Regions from separate parts of the Streptomyces sp. NPDC002680 genome, predicted to be linked through region 2. Evidence: riboswitches for the same ligand, from Rfam matches in the RefSeq annotation. Region 2 holds a riboswitch; the other holds the start of a gene.

Region 1 (8,180 bases), on a different contig from region 2:
GCCAGTGACGTACGGAGTTCCTCGGCGAGCCGGTCGAAAACCCGACCGTCGAGCCGATGGGGGGCGATGTTGACTTCCAGATTGAACATGGCGAGTTCTGTTTGGAAATCTCGGCTCGCGATCCTTTCAAGTACTTGCGCATTCATCATTTTCGGCATGCCGTCGGGCCCGACGAGATTCAGCTCGATCTCCAGGCCCAGCAGATTCTTGGGGCGGTCGAACCGCTTGTCGGCCAGCAGCCGCTCCAGCCCCGTCAGGCACTGCCGGAGCTTGGTGCGGTAGCGCTGCCGATCGGACAGGTCGAACTGCCCCGCCACGACCTTCTCCCCCATCGAAGCGTCCCTTCCTCGAATGGGCAGGCCGAAGATCCGGCCACCGATGTCCCGGGTCACGTGGGATGATGCCCACCCAGCGTGATTGATAACGTCCCACGCGCGCCCGCGGGCCGCTACGCTGGCCCAAATGACCGGAGGCACATTCGCCCGGCATGGCGAGACAGACTTTGTGCGGACAAACGAGTCGACAGTTTCGCGCACTTGCGAACTCGTGAAAAACGCCGACGACAATTGGCCGACCGCCTCCGGCGCGTATACCGAGGTCATCGCGGTACGACCGGCCGGGGATCGGTGGAAACGCCACACAACGCCGACCGAATAGACCCTTGCTCTTCACGCGGGAAACGGTTAGACGAAACACAGTCAGAACACGTGTCGTATAAACTCCGCGAACAAGGCAGAGAGTCGGCGCCCAGGTCCTGGGTCCTGCCGTCCAGGTGACGTGCGGCAGGCCGCACCCCCGCCAGCGCATCGGCCCCGCCTCTTTGACCCCGAGAGACTTCGAGAGCTGACAGCGCCGTCCGCCCCCGCCCTCGCGCCACCCTGCCTGTCGAATGAGAGGCGTCCCACCATGCCGCTGCATGTCCCCCCGGCTCCCGCGCCAGCACTGCGCACCATCCTCACGGCACTCGGTTCCCCCACCGCGGTCCGTGAGGCACGCACCCCGGCCCTGCGCACCGCCCAGGGACCCGCCACCCCCGAACTCCCTCTGCCCGTACACGTACTGGACCGGATCACCCCCGCGGGCACCCCCACCACCCGGCTGACCGGGTGGCGCTTCCTGATCCGCTGCGGCGACCGCGCGGTGGCCGCGGCGGAGACCATGCTGACCCCCGACGGCTGGGCCTTCTCGCACTTCTTCGAAGGCCCCTACATCGCCTCCACCGAGCGCGCCCTGCGCCAGGCCGAGACCATGAAGCAGCCCTACCAGGCCCGCCTCCTGTCCGTACCCGAGCTGTACATGCTGACGCTCTGGCTGCACGGCGACAGCACCGCCGACGCGGCCGAGGGCCACCCCGCCTCGACCGACCTGCTCATCCCGCTGGCGCCGGCCCCGCCCGGCATCGCCGCCCACCGCCCGCACCGGGTCGCCGAACTGCTCCCGGTCCTGACCCATCGGGTGACTCCGGCCCCGCTGCTGAGTTCTCCCGCCTGAGCGCACACGGCACGGCACTCTCCGTATTCCCGCGTACCCCGCCGCCGAATTCCCGGCAGCGGGGTACGTCGCTCTTTCGCGCGCCATTACGCTCGTACGAGCCATTAAGGGTTTGTGAGCCGTCCGGACTAGCCCTTTCCGGCCCCCAAGAACCACCCAAAGGGACAGCCCAGTTGGGCTGAACCGTCCGCCCGGGTGATGCGTCTTGAACCTGTGAGAAGCGGTGCGGCTAAATCCCTGCGGATTGACGCCCGTAGAGCAACACTGGTTTCGAACCGACTTTCCCAACGGGGGCGGCCATGAACAGTGCTTCGAGCCGCAGGACAGACTCCACAGCCATCTCACACTCCACGACAGAGCGAAAGATCCCATCAATGTGCCAGCACCAGCCACCGTGCCCGACAGCCCACTCCACCGACCGGGAGTCCGCCCGACTGATGGCGCACCACCCGGAACAGGGGTGGAGCCTGCTGTGCAACGGCGTCCTCCTCTTCGAGGACACCGGTGAGCTACTGCCCGACGGCCAGATCATCGCCCCGCACCGCCCGGCGGGCGCCGGACCGGTGATGACGGCCGCCTGACGGCCACGCACGACGGGCAGCCTCCCGACCTCAAGAGGCGCGACTGCCCGGACAACTGAACAGACAAAGAGGGGCCGGCCCGCAGACACTCGCTGCGAACCGGCCCCGACGTGTGTCCGGGGTCGACTACTCCTGGTAAGCGTCCAGCGGCGGGCAGGAACAGACCAGGTTCCGGTCACCGAAGGCCTGGTCGATCCGGCGCACCGGCGGCCAGTACTTGTCGGCCGCCGAGACCCCGGCCGGGAAGACCGCCTCCTCGCGCGTGTAGGCGTGCTTCCACTCCCCGCCGAGCGCGGCCGCGGTGTGCGGCGCGTTCCGCAGCGGGTTGTCGTCGGCCGGCCACTCGCCCGCGCCGACCTTCTCGATCTCCCCGCGAATGGCGATCATCGCCTCGCAGAACCGGTCCAGCTCGCCCAGGTCCTCGGACTCGGTCGGCTCGATCATCAGCGTCCCGGCCACCGGGAAGGACATCGTCGGCGCGTGGAAGCCGTAGTCGATCAGCCGCTTCGCGATGTCGTCGACGCTCACGCCCGTGGCCTTGCTGATCGGCCGCAGATCGATGATGCACTCGTGCGCGACGAGCCCGCCGGGCCCGGTGTAGAGCACGGGGTAGTGCGGCTCCAGCCGCTTGGCGATGTAGTTGGCGCTCAGCACGGCCACCTGCGTGGCCCGCTTGAGCCCCTCACCGCCCATCAGCCGGACGTACGCCCACGAGATCGGCAGAATGCCCGCCGAACCCCAGGGCGCCGCCGAGATGGGCCCCACGCCCGTCTCGGGCCCGGCAGCGGGCTGCAAGGGGTGGTTGGGCAGATACGGCGCGAGATGCGCCCGCACGCCCACCGGCCCGACTCCGGGACCGCCGCCACCGTGCGGAATGCAGAAGGTCTTGTGCAGATTCAGATGCGAGACATCGCCCCCGAAGTGCCCCGGCTTGGCGAGCCCCACCAGCGCGTTGAGGTTGGCCCCGTCGACGTACACCTGCCCGCCGGCCTCGTGCACCTGGGCGCAGATGTCGGCGACATGCTCCTCGAACACCCCGTGCGTGGACGGGTACGTGATCATCAGCACCGACAGTTCGTCCCGGTACTGCTCGATCTTCGCCCGCAGATCCTCGACGTCGATCTCGCCGTCCCCGGCGGTCTTCACGACGACGACCTTCATCCCGGCCATGACGGCACTGGCCGCGTTGGTCCCGTGCGCGGACGACGGAATCAGACAGACCGTCCGCTGCTCGTCGCCGTTGGCACGGTGATATCCGCGTACGGCGAGCAGCCCGGCCAGCTCGCCCTGCGAACCGGCGTTCGGCTGGAGCGACACCTTGTCGTACCCGGTGACCTCGGCGAGCCGCTCCTCCAGCTCCCGGATGAGCGTCAGATAGCCCTGCGCCTGCTCGGCGGGCGCGAAGGGGTGCAGCTGCCCGAACTCGGGCCAGGTGACCGGCTCCATCTCGGTGGTCGCGTTGAGCTTCATGGTGCAGGAGCCCAGCGGGATCATGCCCCGGTCGAGCGCGTAGTCACGGTCGGCGAGCCGACGCAGGTAGCGCAGCATCGCGGTCTCGGAGCGGTACTGGTGGAAGACGGGGTGCGTGAGTACGTCGTCGGTGCGCAGCAGCGCCTCCGGCAGCGTGTCCTCGGCGCCCGCGTCGAGTGCTTCGATGTCGCCCTCGACCCCGAACGCGGTCCATACGGCGCCCAGGTGGGCCCGCGTGGTCGTCTCGTCGCAGGAGACGGACACCCGGTCCGCGTCGACGAGGTGCAGGTTCACCCCGTGCTCACGCGCGGCGGCGGCGACCTCACCGGCCTTCCCGGGCACCCGCACGGTGAGCGTGTCGAAGTAGGCCCCGTGGACGACCTCGACGCCGCCCGCAGTCAGCCCGGCGGCCAGGATCGTGGCGTACCGGTGGGTCCGCCGGGCGATGGTCCGCAGCCCGTCGGGCCCGTGGTGCACGGCGTACATGCCTGCCATGACGGCCAGCAGGACCTGGGCCGTACAGATGTTGCTGGTCGCCTTCTCGCGGCGGATGTGCTGCTCGCGCGTCTGCAGGGCGAGCCGGTACGCCTTGTGCCCGTCCGCGTCCACGGAGACACCCACGAGCCGCCCGGGCAGACTGCGCGCGAACTGCTCACGCACGGCCATGTATCCGGCGTGCGGCCCGCCGAAACCCATCGGCACCCCGAACCGCTGGGTCGTCCCGACCGCGATGTCCGCGCCGAGTTCACCGGGCGAGGTGAGCAGCGTCAGGGCCAGCAGATCGGCGGCGACGGTGACGACGGCACCGAGCCCGTGCGCCTGCTCGACGACGGGTTTCAGATCCCGTACGGCTCCGGAGGCGCCCGGGTACTGAAGCAGCACGCCGTTGATCTCGCGCCCCGCGATGTCGTCCGGGATGCCCGCGCTCAGGTCGGCGACGACGACCTCGACACCGACCGGCTCGGCCCGCGTCTGGATGACCGCGACGGTCTGCGGCAGGGCGTCCGCGTCGACGAGGAAGAGGCCCTTCTTGTTCTTGCCCATGCGTCGGGACAGGGCCATGGCCTCGGCGGCCGCGGTGCCCTCGTCGAGCAGCGAGGCGCCGGAAGTGGGCAGCCCGGTGAGGTCGGCGACCATGGTCTGGAAGTTCAGCAGCGCTTCGAGGCGCCCCTGCGAGATCTCCGGCTGGTACGGCGTGTACGCGGTGTACCAGGCCGGGTTCTCCATCACGTTCCGCAGGATGACCGGCGGGGTGAAGGTCCCGTAGTACCCGAGCCCGATCATGGACCCGAGCACCTGGTTCCGGTCGGCCAGCGATCGCAGTTCGGCCAGTACCTCGGCCTCGGTGCGGGCGCCCGGCAGATCGAGCGCGTCGGCGTTCCTGATCACATCCGGGACCGCGGCGGCCGTCAGCTCGTCGAGCGAGCCGTATCCGACCTGCGCGAGCATCTTGGCCCGGTCCTCGCGATCGGGCCCGATGTGGCGCCGCTCGAAGGGCGTGCCCTGTTCGAGTACGGCGAGCGAAGTGCGATGGGCGGTCATTACGGAGGCCTCCTGGTCGTTAGCGACCTTCGAGGGGCACCACGGCACGGGTGCCCGAACGGCCTCCCCCTCTGTCATCTCGACCTGAGAGCTTCACCGGGCTGCCAACGCGCTGACGTCCCGGCTTTCACCGTCGGTGAGAGCGGAGACCATGTCCTCCGCCCTGCTTTCCAGAGTGACCTCGTCCGTGCGGTACAGGGGCCTGAGAGATTCCGGGGAGGAGTTGCTCCTTCGGCGCCTCCGAGGTTCCGGAGGACTCTCCCGCACAGGGTCAGCAGCCATTGGCCAGCCTATCAGCGGCTCCACGCACAGACCTTCGAGTGGCCACCTGCCCCGATGTGCTCTTTTGTAGTGCTTACGGATGAGTTGCGACCATACGGAGGGCCCGCCGTGCAGACCGACATCGATCCGCGCAACCTGATCGGCCGCAAGGCCTTCGACCGCAACGGCACCAAGATCGGCACGATCGACGAGGTCTACCTCGACGACGCGACGGGCGTGCCGGAGTGGGCGGCCATACGGACAGGGCTGTTCAGCAGGGACGCCTTCGTGCCCCTGGAACCCAGCGAACTGATCGACGGCACACTGCGCGTCCCCTTCGAACGGTCCCTGATCAAGGACGCCCCCGACTTCGGCGTGGGCCGCCACCTCTCCCCGGAACAGGAACTCCAGCTCTACCACCACTACGGCCTCGACGTGGCGCCCCCTCCTCCGTTCCCGGACCACGACTTCGGCAAGCTGGCAGGCTCGGACGACTCCTGACCGGTCGGTCCCTCGTCCGGACCGTCGGGTCTTCGCGGCCCGGAGGACACCAGCGGCAGCGGATCCGCCGGCTCCAGCGCGGGATCGTCGGTCCGGAACGTCCGCACCCGTCCCGGCTGCTCCGAGTCCGGCGTCTCGAACCGCACGGTCACCCGCCCGAGCCCACTCCCCTGCACCCACCCGTGTCCGAAGTCGGCATGCCGCACGTCGTGCCCGGTCGTCCAGTGCCGCTCGACGGGCAGCACCTCCTGCTGCTCACCACCCTCGTGCTCGGCCTCCTCCACCAACTCCAGCGCCGCCAACTCCCCGGCGGCCTGGGCGAACAGATCCTCCTGCGTGAAGTCGGCGAGGCCGCTCACCCCGACCCCGAGCAGTCGCACACCACCCGTCGTGTCCACGGACTCCAGCAGCCGGGCCGCCGCCTCCCGCACCACCCCGGGGTCGTCCGTGGGCCCACGGAGCGTCTCGGACCGGGTCAGCGTGGAGAAGTCGTACCGCCGCACCTTGAGGACGATGGTCCGCCCCGACAGCCCGGCCCCGCGCAGCCGCCGCACACACCGGTCCGCCAGCCGCTGCACCTCCGTCCCCACCCGGACCCGGTCATGGATGTCCACGTCGTACGTGTCCTCGACCGACACGGACTTGGTCTCCCGCTCGGCCACCACGGACCGCTCGTCGTGCGCCAACGCCATCGCGTACAGCCCGTGCCCGTGCGCCTTCCCCAGCAGCCGTACGAGTTCGTCCTCGCCCGCCTCGGCCAGCTCGTCGACGGTACTGATGCCCGCCCGCCGCAGATGGTCGCCCGTCGTCGGCCCGACCCCGGGCAGGATCCGCACCGACATCGGCCCGAGCAGCGCCCGCTCGGTCCCGGGCTCGATCAGCACCAGTCCGTCCGGCTTGGCCTGCTCGGAGGCGATCTTCGCAAGCATCTTGGACGCGGCGAGACCCACCGATCCCGTGAGCCCCGTGACCGCCCGTATGTCAGCGCGCAGCTTCGCCCCGGCCAGCCGCGCCGACGCCTCGTCCCAGGCCGCTCCCCCGGCCTCCAGGTCCACGAACGCCTCGTCCAGGCTGAGCGGCTCCACCAGCGGCGACAGCGCCCGCAGCAGCGCCATGACCTGCTCGCTGATCGACCGGTAGAACCCGAACCTCGGCACGAGATACGCGGCGTTCGGCGCGAGTCGCCGCGCCTGGCCCATCGGCATCGCGGAGTGGACCCCGAACACCCGGGCCTCGTACGAACACGTCGCGACCACCCCGCGCGGCCCCAGCCCGCCCACGACCACGGCCTTCCCGCGCAGACTCGGCTTGGACGCCTGCTCCGCCGAGGCGAAGAAGGCATCCATGTCGAGATGCAGGATCGTGGGCGCGTTTCTCACATGTCCGATGCTGCCCTACGCCACTGACAACGCCCCGGAACGCCGAGGCGGGGCCGGTCAGACCGCCCGGTTGCGCCGCCGCGCCAGCTCGTCCGCCGGGTTGTGCCCGACAAGCGTCTCGCCCGTGTCGACGCGCTCCCCGTGCAGCTGCGAGAGAGCGCTTTCCACATCTCGCCACACCACACCGACGGCGATGCCGAAGATGCCCTGCCCGCCCTGGAGCAGCGCATGCACCTCGTCGGGGGACGTGCATTCGTAGACGGTCGCGCCGTCGCTCATCAGCGTCAGGCGCTCCAGATCCCGGAACTCGCACGCCCTCAGATGCTGGATCGCCGTACGGATGTTCTGCAACGAGACACCGGTGTCGAGAAAGCGCTTCACGACCTTCAGGACGACAACGTCCCGGAAGCTGTAGAGCCGCTGCGTCCCCGACCCGTGAGCGGGCCGCACACTCGGCTCGACCAGCCCGGTGCGCGCCCAGTAGTCCAACTGGCGGTAAGTGATGCCGGCCGCCGCACACGCCGTCGGACCGCGGTAGCCGATCTCCTCGGACGCCATGGATGTCGCCCCTCCGCCGCCTGCTACAGCCGTCGGCCGCCGCGGAACGTGATCGGCCGCGCTGCCCTGAAGCGGGTACGGGCCGCTCTCCCCCAGACCGCGTCCGGGGGCACCCCCAGCCGTACCGTCGCCGCTGCTTCTCACGCCGACCTCCGTCCTTGACCTGCCTTCTCGACGGTAGGCAGTCACCAGGGGTGCGTCAACGATCGCCACACTCGGCACGCCGAGTGATAATCACCCTAGGAGTGGTTTCCCGTACCCCACCGCGGGGAAAGGCTAGCCGAATGCGCTCCGCATGGGCCGCACGACGCTCTCACACGCCGCTGGCAATTGCCATCATCCGTGACGTCACCGGGCAAAAGTCAGGCTCCACCGACCACCAGGTCCGTGGAGCCGC
Region 2 (8,180 bases):
CCCTTCTGGGTGGACGCGTTGACGACATCCTTGGTCGCTGCGTTGGCCCCAGCCGACTTGGTGCTGTCCGTCGAATCGTCTTCGGCTTTGCTGCAGCCTGCGAGCAGCAGGCTCACAGTTCCGATCGCCGCAACCGCGGCCAGCGCTGACCTTCGCATGATGGTCTGCTTCTCCTCCATTGTTGGAAACTTGCTGAACTCCCGCCGCGGCCGCATCAGCGGCTGCGTGGGTCGAGAGCGTCCCGGAGACCGTCGCCGAGCAGGTTGAACGCCAGGACGGTCACGAAGATGGCAAGACCGGGCACGATCATGAACTGCGGGTCGACCTGGTAGAAGTCGACCGCCTGGTTGAGCATTCCGCCCCAGGAAGCCTGCGGGGGCTGGATGCCGACCCCGAGGAAGCTCAGGGAGGCCTCGAAGAGGATGTTGGTCGGGATGAGCAGCGTCGAGTAGACGATGATCGGGCCGACCAGGTTCGGCAGCAGCTCCCGGAAGAGGATGTACGGCCCCTTGGCGCCCATGCCCCGGGAGGCGTCCACGAACTCGCGCTCACGCAGGGCCAGCGTCTGGCCGCGGACGATGCGTCCCAGGTAGGGCCAGTTGAAGAAGCCGATGACGAAGATCAGCACGCTGATGTGGAGCGGGAGCCCTTCGAGGCCGAACGCGCCGCCCTGGAGCGTGGCGGAGATGGCGATGGCGAAGAGCAGCAGGGGGAAGGCGAGGAAGGTGTCCATCAGCCGGCTGATGACCGTGTCGACCCGGCCGCCGTAGTAGCCGGCGACGACTCCGAGGACCGTGCCGATCACGTTGGACAGGATCGTGGCGCCGAACGCGACGACCAGCGACACCCAGGAGCCCTCCAGGATGCGGGTGGCGATGTCGCGCCCGAACTTCGGCTCGACACCGAGCGGGTGGTCCCAGCTCATGCCACCCCAGGCGCCCTTGGGGAGGGAGGTGTTGGGGTCGATCAGGTCCTGGTTGAAGGCGTTGGGGTCGAGGCCGAACAGTGCCTGGATGGGCCGGGAGAGGATCGCGATCAGCACCAGCAGGATGACGATGACACCGCCGGCGACCGCCACCTTGTCCCGCTTGAACCGGGACCAGGCGATCTGTCCCAGGGAACGGCCCTCGATCTGCCCCTTACCGGCACCGGCGAGCACAGCCTCCGGCTGCGCCTCGGCTTCCGCTGCGGTGGTCTCGATCGGTGCGGTCACAGTGACCCGACCCCTCTCGCCGGTGGTGACCGGCCTACGCCTGCCGCGTGTCCGCGGCTTGATTCACTTGCTCGCCGGGTACCGGCTGGTCCTGCTTGACAATCTGTGCTGATTAGTCGACTTAACCATGCGTTGTCGGCCACTCGGACCGATGCCCCCATCGTCTGACAGGCGAGTCTTCAGCGATTCGGCGATCACACGGAAGGTCTGTCGGCGAAAGTATGCGCAACCGTGATGCTGTCCTGGGGATTCCGTTATCCGAACAGCGGGTAACGCCCGTCGGACGCGGGGCAGTTGAGACAGAAGGGACATACGGACACTATCGCGACGATCCGTCGCTATCTACGCGCGAAGACCGTGGCGCGCGGATTCGGCCGTCCGCGTGATGGTCCCCTCAGTAACGACCGCGCGCGGGCGGATACCCGTACCCCGCGGCCGGAGCCTGGGGCGGCGCGGCGATCGCGTGGGCCTCGCGGTCGTAGAACGGGCGGGCGTTCGCGCGCAGCCACATCACGACCGGGTCCTGCTCGTCCGACATCGCGACCGTCGACACCGGCAGCCCGTCCGGGACCGCCCCGATCGACTGCTGCATCATCGCGCGCACCGAGTCCACGGCCGGTGGCGAGGTGTCGTACACATCGAGGCCGATGGCCAGATACGGCGCCCCGAGCGCCGGCTGCACCCAGGCGCGGCGCAGAGAGCGGACGGCCGGGGTGCGGTGGGCGTTCTGCGAGAGGAGGGCGTAGAACTGCGGGATCTCGATGCCGGGTTCGGCCAGCCGCAGAGGCCCCGCGGGCTGGCGTTCCAGGCCCGTCGCGATGCGGCGCAGATCGAGCCAGGGGATGCCGACGCCACCGCCCGGGGAGTGCGGGTTGAGCCAGAGGCCGTACTGGTCCGGGTAGAGGGTGCGGGCCACGTCGAGGCCGTCGACCACCTCGTACGACCTGTTCCAGCCGCTGACCGACAGCTCCTGGGCGGAGGTCACGCAGGGGGCGTAGCCGTACCCCTCGACCTGCATGTTTCCGTACTGGGCGTCCGGGGAGCCGGCCTGGCCGTGCCAGAGCAGCATCCAGATCTGGCCGGAGGACGGGGTCGCGAGGGCGCGCAGGAGCGCCTCGTAGGCGTCATAGCGCCCGGGCGTGACTTGGCGCAGCATGTGCTCGACCTGACCGGCCGCGGCCGTGCCCGACGCGCTCACCATTACCGCCCCTTCGTTTCCCCTACCGGGTTGTGCGTTTCTTAGCTTATGCGCTCCGCTGGTTGGGCCGTTGAGAGCTCGGGGCCTGGTGTTGTCGGCGGAGTGCGGGTGCGTTGTGGCTGATCGCGCAGTTCCCCGCGCCCCTAGGGGGTGCCCCTAGGCCTGTTTGTCAGTAGCCGTGCTGATAGAAGGGACGGACTCGGTCCCTGAGCCAGTCCGTCACCGGGTCCTGGGCCGCGTCCAGGAAGACCAGGTTCACCGGCCAGGGGGAGCCCACTTGGCCCAGGGCTCTTCCTACCGCGTCCATGGGGATTGTGCGGGCCACCGGGTCCCAGGGGGAGAGTTCCACGCCGATGAACATGACGGGGGCGGAGGTTTCGATGGTCGCCAGGCAGCGGCGGGCCGTTCGGACCACGCCCGTGCCGGCGAACTCCGTCGCCGCGGCGGTGAGGAAGTCGACCGGATCCTCCTGCCAGTTCGGCTCGTAGAGGCGGACCCGGCCGCCGCCCGCGCCGTCGAGAACGGTGCGGCCGGAGCGGCAGAGTTCGGCCACGGCCGGCGGGGGCAGGGGAACGCCGACCACGCCGTCCGGGTTCATGGCGATGCCGACCTGGGGCGGGAGACCCCGGGCGAACTCGACGGCGGGGGCCACGGTGTACGCCAGGTGGCCGCCGACGACCTGCCGGAACTGCTCCTCCGAGCTGAAGACCGGCACGTACGCCTGACCGCCGATGTCCATCGTGGGCAGGTCGAGGGGGCCGGAGTAGGGGCCGCCGCCGGACGGGAGGGGGACCCAGACGAAGCTCCGGCCGAGGACCTCGACGATGCGAGCGCCCGCGCCGGGGACGCCGAGGGAGGCCGAGAGCACCTCCTCCAGCTCGTTGCCGGGCCACCCGCCGTGCGAATGGGGGTGCGCCTGTGCGGGGAAACCCCCGGGAAAGTCCGGGGGGAAGTCCGCCGGGATGTCCATCTGCTGCCTACCGCCTGCTGTGAACCGCTGCCTTGAGTCCCTTAATGGGCAAAACCCTAACCGGCCCCGGCGGGTACGGACATCAGTCCGCGAAGTCGATCCTGCGCAGGGTGTCCGCCGCGTCCCGGTCGATCAGCACCGCCGAGCCGCAGCCCTCCGGCAGGTTCCCCTTCTCCACCGAGCGCAGCAGCCGCGAGGCGGCCTGGCGGTGGCGCAGGAACGCGTACCGCGAGACGCCCCGGCCGCGTTCGCGCTGGCCCTCCAGGGCCTCGTCCGGGGTGACGTCGAGGAGGAGCAGGTGGAGGGTGCCGCCCCGACGGCGGGCCTCACGGGCCAGCCAGCCGCGCACCCAGGCCTGCGTACCGCAGTCGTGCACGACGACCCCGGCGCCGGAGCGCAGGGCGCGGCGCAGTCCGGCGTAGTGGGCGAGACGGACGAGGGGGCGGTAGACCGCGTAGGGGAGGAAGGAGGGCGTACGGGCGTCCCAGCGGTCGCGGGTGTTCTGGGAGTCGATGCCGGGGCCGCGCACCGCCCGGCGCATCAGCGTGGACTTGCCGCTGCCGGGCAGGCCGGTGACCACGACGAGGTCGCGGGCGCCGAAGGTGAGGCCGTGCGGGCTGTGGCCCGAGCGCTCCCGCAGATCGCGGATCACGGGTGCCGGGCGCGGGGCGCACGCCTCCCGGGCGGGGGCGGCGGGCTGCGTGGGCAGCGCGTCGGTCAGTGCGAGGGCTGAGGTCGTCGCGTACGCCGTGGTCCTGTTCACCGTGATCGTCCTCCCATGGGGTCGGGAAGTACCGTCCCCGTCGAGTGTAAAGAGAAGGTAATACGCGGTGTCTCTCGTTTGGGTCCGATTACTGCAACAGGCCTGCTACAGGGCCGTATGTGTGCCTGTGGCACGACTGTGCCCCCTCTGTGAAGGGTCCCCCTGCCGTGCCGAGGCAATGCGTGCGATGATGTGCCCGCCAACTGCATACCGGCCGCTTGAATCCGCGCGGGAGAGTTCCGGACACCTACGGGTGGCCGGGCGCCGAAGGAGCAAGTCCCTCCCTTGAATCTCTCAGGCCCCGTACCGCGCGGGCGAGGCACATCTGAAAAGCGGGCCGCCGGTCCTGTGACCAGCGGCTCCACCCACGGTGCAAGCCATGTTCTTCATGGCGAACCTCTCAGGTTCCGATGACAGATGGGGAGGAACGACCTCGCCGTCATGCCCTGGGAGCACAACCGATGAGCAGTAGCCCTGTCCTGCGTCTGACCGCGCTCGATGCCCTGCATCGTTCGCTCGGCGCGACGATGACCGACTTCGCCGGCTGGGACATGCCCCTGCGGTACGGCTCCGAGCGCGACGAGCATGTCGCGGTGCGTACCCGGGCCGGTCTCTTCGATCTCTCGCACATGGGCGAGATCACCGTGACCGGGCCGGAGGCCGCCGCCCTCCTCGACTACGCGCTGGTCGGCAACATCGGGTCCGTAGCCGTGGGCCGCGCCCGCTACACGATGATCTGCCGGGCCGACGGCGGCATCCTCGACGACCTGATCGTCTACCGGCTGGCGGACACCGAATACCTGGTCGTGGCCAACGCCGGCAACGCGCAGATCGTGCTCGATGCTCTGCTGGAGCGGTCCGACAGCTTCGACGCGGTGGTCCGCGACGACCGGGACGCCTACGCGCTGATCGCCGTACAGGGCCCGGAGTCCCCCGGCATCCTCGCCTCCCTCACCGACGCCGATCTCGACGGCCTGAAGTACTACGCGGGCCTGCCCGGCACGGTCGCCGGTGTCCCCGCCCTCATCGCGCGCACCGGATACACCGGCGAGGACGGCTTCGAGCTGTTCGTGGCGCCGGGCGACGCGGAGAAGGTGTGGCAGGCGCTGACCGACGCGGGTACGCCCGCCGGGCTGGTCCCCTGCGGCCTGTCCTGCCGGGACACCCTGCGCCTGGAGGCGGGCATGCCGCTGTACGGGCACGAACTGACCACCTCCCTCACCCCCTTCGACGCCGGGCTCGGCCGGGTCGTCAAGTTCGACAAGGCGGGCGACTTCGTGGGCCGCGCGGCCCTGCGCGAGGCCGCCGAGCGTGCCTCGTACGAGCCGCCGCGGGTCCTGGTCGGCCTGGTCGCCGAGGGGCGTCGCGTCCCGCGCGCGGGGTACGCGGTCGTCGCCGACGGCCGGGTGATCGGCGAGGTCACCTCGGGCGCCCCCTCCCCCACGCTCGGCAGGCCGATCGCGATGGCGTACGTCGACTCCACGCACGCGGCGCCGGGCACGGCGGGCGTGGGCGTGGACATCCGGGGCAGCCACGAGCCGTACGAGGTCGTGGCGCTGCCGTTCTACAAGCGTCAGAAGTAGCTCTCGCCCCGGCACCCCGTCATGAGCAACGCGTGTCATGGCTGCTCACGGGCAGTCCCTGTAGTACCCCATGCATGACCAGTCCCCCGCGTACAGGAGAATTCAGGCCATGAGCAACCCCCAGCAGCTGCGCTACAGCAAGGAGCACGAGTGGCTGTCGGGCGCCGAGGACGGCGTCTCGACGGTCGGTATCACCGAGCACGCGGCCAACGCGCTCGGCGATGTCGTGTACGTCCAGCTTCCCGAGGTAGGTGCCACGGTGGCCGCGGGCGAGACCTGCGGTGAGCTGGAGTCGACCAAGTCCGTCAGCGACCTGTACTCCCCGGTCTCCGGTGAGGTCACCGAGGTCAACGAGGACGTCTCCAACGACCCGTCGCTGGTGAACTCCGCCCCGTTCGAAGGCGGTTGGCTCTTCAAGGTGCGCGTCGCGGAGGAGCCGGGCGACCTGCTCTCCGCGGACGAGTACACCGCGTTCTCCGGCAGCTGAGATCCCCGAGCCGATATCCCCGGCCAAGGACGTAAGGACGTACTGACCCCATGTCGCTTCTGAACACTCCCCTGCACGAGCTGGACCCGGAGGTCGCCGCCGCCGTCGACGCCGAGCTGAACCGTCAGCAGTCCACCCTGGAGATGATCGCCTCGGAGAACTTCGCTCCGGTCGCGGTCATGGAGGCCCAGGGCTCGGTCCTCACCAACAAGTACGCCGAGGGCTACCCGGGTCGCCGCTACTACGGCGGCTGCGAGCACGTCGACGTCGCCGAGCAGATCGCGATCGACCGGGTCAAGGAGCTGTTCGGCGCCGAGTACGCCAACGTCCAGCCGCACTCGGGCGCCTCCGCCAACCAGGCCGCGCTGTTCGCGCTGGCCCAGCCCGGCGACACCATCCTCGGCCTGGACCTGGCGCACGGCGGCCACCTCACCCACGGGATGCGGCTGAACTTCTCCGGCAAGCAGTTCAATGTGGTCGCGTACCACGTGGACGAGGCCGGCCTTGTCGACATGGCCGAGCTGGAGCAGCTCGCCAAGGAGCACCGGCCGAAGGTGATCATCGCGGGCTGGTCGGCGTACCCGAGGCAGCTGGACTTCGCGGAGTTCCGCCGGATCGCGGACGAGGTGGGCGCGTACCTCTGGGTCGACATGGCGCACTTCGCCGGGCTGGTCGCGGCGGGGCTGCACCCGAACCCGGTGCCGTACGCGGACGTCGTCACCTCGACGACCCACAAGACGCTGGGCGGCCCGCGCGGCGGGATCATCCTGGCCAAGCAGGAGTTCGCGAAGAAGCTGAACTCGTCCGTCTTCCCGGGCTTCCAGGGCGGCCCCCTGGAGCACGTGATCGCGGCGAAGGCGGTGTCCTTCAAGGTCGCCGCTTCGGACGACTTCAAGGAGCGCCAGCGGCGTACGGTGGAGGGCGCGCAGCTGCTCGCCGAGCGCCTCGTGCGTGCGGACGTCACGGAGCACGGCGTGTCCGTCCTCTCCGGCGGTACGGACGTCCACCTGGTCCTCGTCGACCTGCGCAACTCGGAGTTGGACGGCAAGCAGGCGGAGGACCGGCTCCACGAGGTCGGCATCACCGTCAACCGGAACGCGATCCCGAACGACCCGCGTCCGCCGATGGTGACGTCGGGGCTGCGGATCGGTACCCCGGCCCTCGCGACCCGCGGCTTCACGGCCGAGGACTTCGCGGAGGTCGCGGACGTCATCGCCGAGACCCTGAAGGCGCCCGCTCCCTTCGGGGAGGCCGACGCAGAAGCTCTGAAGGCCCGTGTGAAGGCGCTGGCCGACAAGCACCCGCTGTACCCCGGCCTGAACAAGTAGTTCTTCCTGGCGGGGGCACCCGACGACGTGTGCCCCCGCCCTCTCTGAGGAGTCACCGTGGCCGTTTCGGTCTTCGACCTGTTCTCGATCGGTATCGGCCCGTCCAGCTCCCACACGGTCGGCCCCATGCGCGCGGCCCGGCTGTTCGCCCGCCGGCTGCGCAACGAGGAGGTCCTCGGGGCGGTGGCGTCGGTCCGGGCGGAGCTGTACGGCTCGCTCGGCGCGACCGGCCACGGCCACGGCACGCCCAAGGCGGTGCTGCTCGGCCTGGAGGGCGCCTCGCCGCGCACGGTGGACGTGGAGGGCGCGGACGTCCGGGTCGAGCAGATCAAGGAGTCGGGCCGGCTCAGGCTCCTCGACGACCACGAGATCGCCTTCTCCTTCGACGACGACCTGGTCCTGCACCGCCGTAAGACACTCCCCTACCACGCGAACGGCATGACCCTGTGGGCGTACGACGCCTCGGGGACCGAGCTGCTCTCGAAGACGTACTACTCAGTGGGCGGCGGCTTCGTCGTCGACGAGGACGCGATAGGCGCGGACAGGATCAAGCTCGACGACACCCCGCTGAAGTACCCCTTCCGTACGGGCGACGAGCTGCTGCGCCTGGCGAAGGAGACGGGGCTGTCGATCTCCGC

Evidence for each region. A riboswitch is a leader RNA that binds a small molecule or an ion and turns the genes downstream of it on or off. The one in region 2 is predicted to bind glycine.
Region 1: linked by a shared signal. The riboswitch ahead of gcvP (aminomethyl-transferring glycine dehydrogenase) and the one ahead of gcvT (glycine cleavage system aminomethyltransferase GcvT) in region 2 are both predicted to bind glycine.

The regions. Positions count from the first base shown of each region.
Region 1 is NZ_JBIAQP010000040.1:5,661-13,840, forward strand. Features, by position in the region: gene ACFYXF_RS51390 (glutamate--cysteine ligase) at 1-332, opposite strand, end outside; gene ACFYXF_RS51395 (hypothetical protein) at 907-1,491, shown strand; gene ACFYXF_RS51400 (DUF5999 family protein) at 1,866-2,072, shown strand; gene gcvP (aminomethyl-transferring glycine dehydrogenase) at 2,199-5,084, opposite strand; glycine riboswitch at 5,265-5,358, opposite strand; gene ACFYXF_RS51410 (PRC-barrel domain-containing protein) at 5,475-5,846, shown strand; gene ACFYXF_RS51415 (DNA polymerase IV) at 5,768-7,225, opposite strand; gene ACFYXF_RS51420 (MerR family transcriptional regulator) at 7,283-7,927, opposite strand.
Region 2 is NZ_JBIAQP010000002.1:587,867-596,046, reverse strand. Features, by position in the region: gene ACFYXF_RS09205 (ABC transporter substrate-binding protein) at 1-179, opposite strand, end outside; gene ACFYXF_RS09200 (ABC transporter permease) at 215-1,213, opposite strand; gene ACFYXF_RS09195 (enhanced serine sensitivity protein SseB C-terminal domain-containing protein) at 1,608-2,411, opposite strand; gene ACFYXF_RS09190 (enhanced serine sensitivity protein SseB) at 2,581-3,381, opposite strand; gene ACFYXF_RS09185 (AAA family ATPase) at 3,464-4,150, opposite strand; glycine riboswitch at 4,364-4,463, shown strand; gene gcvT (glycine cleavage system aminomethyltransferase GcvT) at 4,606-5,727, shown strand; gene gcvH (glycine cleavage system protein GcvH) at 5,837-6,214, shown strand; gene glyA (serine hydroxymethyltransferase) at 6,265-7,542, shown strand; gene ACFYXF_RS09165 (L-serine ammonia-lyase) at 7,600-8,180, shown strand, end outside.